2 regions of the Ensifer fredii genome follow, and region 1 is predicted to be linked to the other one. Evidence: predicted binding sites of a transcription regulator. Region 1 holds the regulator's gene; the other holds the start of a gene.
The links. The regulator LexA, encoded in region 1, represses DNA repair genes until DNA is damaged. The targets are predictions, from matches to a motif close to TGTTCNNNNTGTGTTCNG.

Region 1 (3,368 bases):
CTTATCCTGGCCGCGCGCGGCATTTTCTGGTGCGCTGATGTGGAAAGCACCACTAGGTTGTTTACTTGCTCCGGGTGATGAAAGCACGTGGCATGGCGCATGTTTGCGACTGGTTCTTTCAGGGGCCAGCACGAGTCCACCTTCATAACGCGACCGTCGATCGCGAATAAGATTCGAGCAGCAGTATCGATCGTCCAGTTGCCGGGCGCGCCTAAGAGCCTTGAGACCTGGGCCGGATCCTTCCCAAGCCGCCTTGCCAAAGTAGCGTTAGAGATACCTGACTCCACGCAGTTACGCACGACGAGGTCATACATGTCCTCGCGAGCGTTCTCTGCCACATAGCCAAGCGTTCTCTCCGATATGCGCTGGTCGCCTTGCGGTTCAGCCAATATTGAAGTGCTTGGAGACATAATCTTCCACCTTTTCACCATAAATAGGGGGATGCCCCGGAAATAGGGAATCCCATTCTTGCCTGCATAGTTGTGCTGCCGCTCGAAAGTCCAAGCCTGCTCGCGGCATCCATTTGAGCAACACCAAGATGTCTGGCTCGGCAAATCCGCCAAAAACTCGGATGGCGGGCTGCGGGTCTCGGATCCGAACGTCGACGATCCCCAGAAGTACGGGGTCCACCCTTGCTATTGTGCAACTGGCGTCTTTGTCGTGCGGGTCCATGCCAAACGTCACATAGGACCCGTTTGAGATGCGCTCCAAGACAGATAATGTCCTACCGGAAAGCCTGGCGAACCGGCCGTCGACACCATCTCCGTCCACGAATTGCTGCACTTCTTTTCCAAGAAAAATGTGCCTCTGGACCAAATAGGACGGACGGGCGGGAACAAGTAAGCGCAGCGTCTCATCGGGGTTCTCGCAGTGTGTTTTTATTACCTCGCTTATTGACATATATGTCAACACATCCCCGTCAACAAATTATTAATTTTTGAAATCATCAACCCTTCGTGATGTTCACGAGCGTTGCAATATGCGCACAACCATTCGTTAGACGGCTGATTGAAGCGATCTTTGTCTCAGAGTCAACAGCCGCTGGCTCCGCCGGAGGCGCTCAGGGACGCTCGCTGTGTTGCTGCTCCACTTGATCGGCATATCCTTCAGCGGCCGGCCTTGGCGTGAACATGTAGATCAGGTCGTCGCATCCGAGCCCGCATCTCTGGTGCTCTCTCAGCTGCGTCCTGCGCTCACAGCTCTGGCCGATCAGGTTTATAAAGTCGCGGATAGGCATGTCGGCGCCGTGCTTTTCGATCAGCCGAGCGACGTTGTAGCGGCCCTTTCGCCCGCACTGCGAACAGGTCAGAACCATCTGGGGGAGGGTGAATTCGGCGAGTGTTCGTAGACGTTCAGGCATGCGCGATGCTCCTCGTTTGAGGTTGTCGAATCCCGCATGTCGTGAAGGGCGCCCGCACGCGCCGATGAGCAATTATCCTCGGTTTTCCGTTTCTGAAAAGTCGAGATTCCTCTGAAAAATCAATGGTGCAAAAACGGCAAAAAACGAGGCGCTTTTGGACCTGTTTTTCAGAAACGACATTGATTTTATTGGAAGTGGAGGGGATTTGCAGTCCTCTGCGTCACCACTCCGCCACGAGGCCTCTCGTGCTCGTAAAATCGAGCGATGGCGGGCGTTTAAAACGAATCCATGTGGAGCGCAAGAGGGAGACGTTCAAAAAAGACGCCCACAAACAGCTTTGAACAGGCCGGAATACGAGAGCGCTTCTTGCCGGTGGCATGGCGGACGCCGAGACCAATAAACGCCGGCCGCAGTAAGCGAGATCACGGAAGGCAAAGAGAACAGTTCTGTCGTCGCGACCGCGCGAAACGACCGCACACAGGATCGGCACAGGAACCCAAATCGGCCTAGTGATAGCGCCGGATCAGACCGACGAGTTTGCCCTGAATTTTCACGCGGTCGGGTCCGAAGATGCGCGTTTCGTAAGCCGGATTCGCCGCTTCCAGTGCGATCGATGCGCCCTTGCGGCGGAATCGCTTCAAGGTTGCCTCCTCGTCGTCGATCAGGGCGACGACGATGTCGCCCGGGCTGGCGGTGCTGGCGTTGCGGATGATCACCGTGTCGCCATCGAGAATGCCCGCCTCGATCATCGAATCGCCCTTGATTTCGAGGGCGTAGTGCTCGCCGCTGCCGATCATCTCGACCGGCACGGAAATCTCGTGCGTATTGTTCTGAATGGCCGAAATCGGCACGCCGGCGGCGATCCGGCCCATGACCGGCACTGTTATAGACGCGCTCTCGACCGGCGGCGTTGGCGCCGGCTTCGGTGCCGGGGGCTTGCCGAGGCTGCCCTCGATGACGCTCGGCGAGAAGCCGCGCCGCGGCTGGGCTGGGCTCGAATAGGCTTCCGGCAGCTTGATGACCTCGAGCGCTCGGGCCCGATTGGGTAGCCGGCGAATGAAACCGCGTTCTTCCAGCGCAGTGATCAGCCGGTGGATGCCCGATTTCGACGCAAGATCGAGCGCATCTTTCATCTCGTCGAAGGAGGGCGGGACCCCGGATTCCTTCATCCGTTCATGAATGAACAGAAGCAATTCCTGTTGCTTGCGGGTCAGCATGCGCGTCACTCCAGATTCGCGAAACAAATCAAGAACAGAAACTATCCGTTCCATATGTGTTCCGCAAGCACTTAATATTCCGTGAACTCATGCGTCGAGGCGCGTCCGCTATCAGGGCGGCACGGACGGTTTGCGGGTTTCGATGGTGGTGAAGACTTGCGTGCGGCAAGCGTCACACATAGGCGAGCGTTTGCTCACCTTTGACGACGCTGTGCATCGTCTTGACAAGCCGTCCTAGTAGGCGAGGCGCAGCCCGCCGGGGCTAAGAACGTCGAAGTCGGGTTCAGGGTAGGGGCCGTACCACTGGGTGTAGGTCGTGTTGCCCGTAGCGCCTGTCGTGGCGCATCCTGAAAGTGTGAGAAGAGCGATTAAGGCGGCGGCGATCAGAGATTTGAGAGGCATGGTAGTCCCCACTTGCGGGAGTTGCCGATATGCAATGATGCCAGGTGCTAAGTCTCTCTCAAATCAGGCTCTTTGGCAAGCGAGGGGCAAGGCGGGAAGACGGCACATCGGGTGGAAAACACCGCTCCCTCTGACTTCGGGTCGCTCGCTTCTTAACGGAATTCGCGTTCGCAATGGGTCTGCTGCGAACACAGTCTGAAGTGGTGGTCGTCCGAGGGTGACGAGCCACGTCGGATCGGCCCGCTACAGAGATGTCGCTGATGTCTTAGCGATGTTCTGTTACCTATGTCTCCGGGTCGGACAAAGGTCGTTTGGTGGAGTCGAAGGGAGTCGAACCCTCGACCTCCGCAGTGCGATTGCGGCGCTCTCCCAACTGAGCTACGACCCCA
Region 2 (3,368 bases), 350 kb from region 1:
GATCATTACGGCAGACATCGCCATAGCTCAGGCCGTTGCCGAAGGGCAGATAGGCCAGGGGCGCGCCCGTACCGAGCCGATCCTCGTAGTCGTCCGGCGAGATGGCGCCTTGGGGATGCTCCTGCAGCCAACGCCAGCTTTCAACCTTGTTCATGCGGAATTTCCATTAACGACCGCGAGCATTCGGCTAACGCTCAAGAATCCAGTTCAGCGCATCCCGCCAGTCGGTCATGCGCACCGGTGTCCCATGCGAACCGGTCTCAAACAGCACGAAGCGAGCGGGATAGTCCTTGCTCTTCAGCGAGCGATATAGCGCAACCTGCGCCTCGGCGGCATAGACGCTGTCATTGCTGCCATGGCTGAAGAACATCGGCAGCCTTGCCTTGTAGGCGGCACTCTCCTGAAACGCTGGGTCCGCGACCCCGCCCATCACCATCATGCCGCTCAATACCGCGGTCGCCTGCTGATCGCGCGATATGCCCCAGCAGATGAAACTGCCCATGGAAGCGCAGGCCAAGACGACCGGCCGGTTGCCGGATCGCTCGGCGGCAAAGTGGATCAGCGCCGCAATATCAGCCACGCCTGCCGCATCGAAGGAGCGCACGCTTGGCGCATAATAAGTACCGCCATTGTTGACCGCCAGATTTTTCAGCCGGTTGAAATTACCGCCGAAGGAGAAGTCGTTGGCGCCGAGGCGGCGGTCGCCGCCGCGCCCGTGAATGAAGATTACCGTGAAGGCTGCCCCACGATTCCCGCCGACGCGCGTGACGTCGAGAGAACGGCTGTCGAGGTCGAGCGTCTCGTTGGCCTGGGAACTCTTGACGCCGAGCGATAAATAGGCCCGCTTGACGCGCCGCTCCGGAATCTGATCGCGACCGTTGATATCCCTGATCTCCTGGTAGTCGATAACGCGGAAATCGCCGCCATCCTCCTCCCGCAGGATTCCGGGATAGCCGAACAATGCATCCTTGTAGGGCTGCAACGGTTTCGCCTCGGCGGCGAGGACAACGCTTGAAAGGAGCAGCGCGGCAATCAGGCACCGGACGGAGAAAACAATTGTGGACATAGACACCCGACGGGCTCCCTGGTTCGGCTCATGCCTTGCCATCGGCACCTTCGCGACGCAACACTCAAGCCGCAATTCACCGCATTGTCGGGCCTTCACATCCGCAAATTCGCCTTTTGTTCGCGCTTTCAGCAAGACTCTGGCAGAATTCCGGTGATTCGGACGCCAGGGGATGGCGACGGCGACGCGGTCTTGCTATTGCCTTGCCGATAGAGACGACAGGAACGATCTAACCACTCCATGGACGACAGCAGCGACCTCTTTTCCGCCATGCCCTTGCAGCCGAAGCCGGCCGATGCCGGCGCGCCGCGCAAGCCGACGGCGCCTGCCGCCGGCAACGATGTAGCGCGGCCCGCACCGAAGAGCAGCGATGGCAGCGATTACGACGCTTCGGCAATCGAGGTCCTCGAGGGGCTGGAACCGGTACGCCGGCGGCCGGGCATGTATATCGGCGGAACGGACGAAAAGGCACTGCACCACCTCTTTGCCGAGGTGATCGACAACTCGATGGACGAGGCGGTCGCCGGCCACGCCAACTTCATCGAAGTCAACCTCGATGCAGAAGGCTTCCTGACGGTGACCGACAACGGCCGCGGCATTCCGGTCGAAAACCACCCGAAATTCCCTAACAAGTCGACCCTCGAAGTGGTCATGACGGTGCTGCATGCCGGCGGCAAGTTCGACGGCAAGGCTTACGAGACTTCGGGCGGCCTGCATGGCGTCGGTGTTTCGGTGGTCAATGCGCTGTCGGACTCGCTCGAGGTCGAGGTGGCGCGCAACCGCAAACTCTACCGGCAGCGCTTCTCCCGCGGCATTCCGCAGGGCGGACTCGAAGAGCTCGGCGAAGTGCACAATCGCCGGGGCACCAAGGTCCGCTTCCATCCGGACCCGCAGATTTTCGGCCCGCATGCCCGCTTCGAGCCGGCGCGGCTCTTCCGCATGGCCCGCTCCAAGGCCTATCTCTTCGGCGGCGTCGAGATCCGCTGGTCCTGCGACCCATCGCTGTTGCCGGAAGGCTCGGAGACCCCGGACAGGGCAGTGTTCCACTTCCCCGGCGGTCTCAAGGACTATCTCGCGGCGACGCTCGGCAAGGAATTCACCGTCACCCGCGAGATCTTTGCCGGCAAGTCTGAAAAGGCGGGCGGCCACGGCTCGCTCGAATGGGCGGTTACCTGGTATGGCGGCGACCAGCAAATCCACTCCTACTGCAACACGATCCCGACGCCCGAAGGCGGCACGCACGAGGCGGGGCTGCGCATCGCGCTGACCAAGGGCCTGAAGAACTACGCCGAACTCACCCAGAACAAGCGGGCCGCGATCGTCACGACCGACGACGTGATGATCTCGGCAGCAGGGATGCTCTCGGTCTTCATCCGGGAGCCGGAATTCGTTGGGCAGACGAAGGACAAGCTGGCGACCGTCGAAGCCCAGCGCATCGTCGAAAATGCGCTCCGCGACCCCTTCGACCACTACCTTGCCGACAATCCGGCGGAAGCCGCAAAGCTTCTCGACTGGGTCATCGAGCGGGCCGAAGAACGCGTCCGCCGGCGCAAGGAAAAGGAAGTCAACCGCAAGACCGCGGTGCGCAAGCTGCGCCTTCCCGGCAAGCTCGCCGACTGCGCGCAGAACACGGCGGAAGGCGCAGAGCTCTTCATCGTCGAGGGTGACTCGGCCGGCGGCTCGGCCAAGCAGGCGCGCAATCGCGCCAACCAGGCGATCCTGCCCTTGCGCGGCAAGATCCTCAACGTCGCCAGCGCCGGCCGCGAGAAGCTCGGCGCCAACCAGCAGATCACCGATCTCGTCCAGGCGCTCGGCTGCGGCACGCGGTCGAAGTACCGCGAAGAGGACCTCCGCTACGAGCGCGTCATCATCATGACCGACGCGGACGTCGACGGCGCCCACATCGCCTCGCTGCTGATCACCTTCTTCTATCAGGAGATGCCGGAGCTTATCCGCAGCGGCCACCTCTATCTCGCGGTGCCGCCGCTCTACCGCTTGAGCCAGGGTTCGAAGACGCTCTATGCCCGCGACGACGCGCATCGCGAAGAACTGATGCGCACCGAATTCAACGGCCGCGGCAAGGTCGAGATCGGCCGGTTCAAGGGTTTGGGCGAGATGCTGCCGGCGCAGCTCAAGGAAACGACCATGGATCCGGCCAACCGGACCCTGCTCAAGGTCGAGATCGACGACGTCGATTTCGAGGGCACGCGCGAGGCCGTCGACAACCTGATGGGCACAAAGGCCGACGCCCGCTTCCGCTTCATCCAGGAGCGCGCCGTGTTCGCGGAGAATCTGGATATTT

Region 2: the regulator LexA is predicted to act here: its motif matches at 1,173-1,190, upstream of parE (DNA topoisomerase IV subunit B).

The regions. Positions count from the first base shown of each region.
Region 1 covers NZ_CP024307.1:1,910,198-1,913,565, forward strand. Annotated here, with positions in the region: gene NXT3_RS09525 (hypothetical protein) at 382-900, opposite strand; gene NXT3_RS09530 (hypothetical protein) at 1,061-1,360, opposite strand; gene lexA (transcriptional repressor LexA) at 1,867-2,577, opposite strand; gene NXT3_RS31945 (hypothetical protein) at 2,812-2,979, opposite strand; tRNA gene NXT3_RS09540 (tRNA-Ala) at 3,292-3,367, opposite strand.
Region 2 covers NZ_CP024307.1:1,561,966-1,565,333, reverse strand. Annotated here, with positions in the region: gene NXT3_RS07630 (FAD-binding oxidoreductase) at 1-154, opposite strand, end outside; gene NXT3_RS07625 (alpha/beta hydrolase) at 188-1,108, opposite strand; gene parE (DNA topoisomerase IV subunit B) at 1,307-3,368, shown strand, end outside.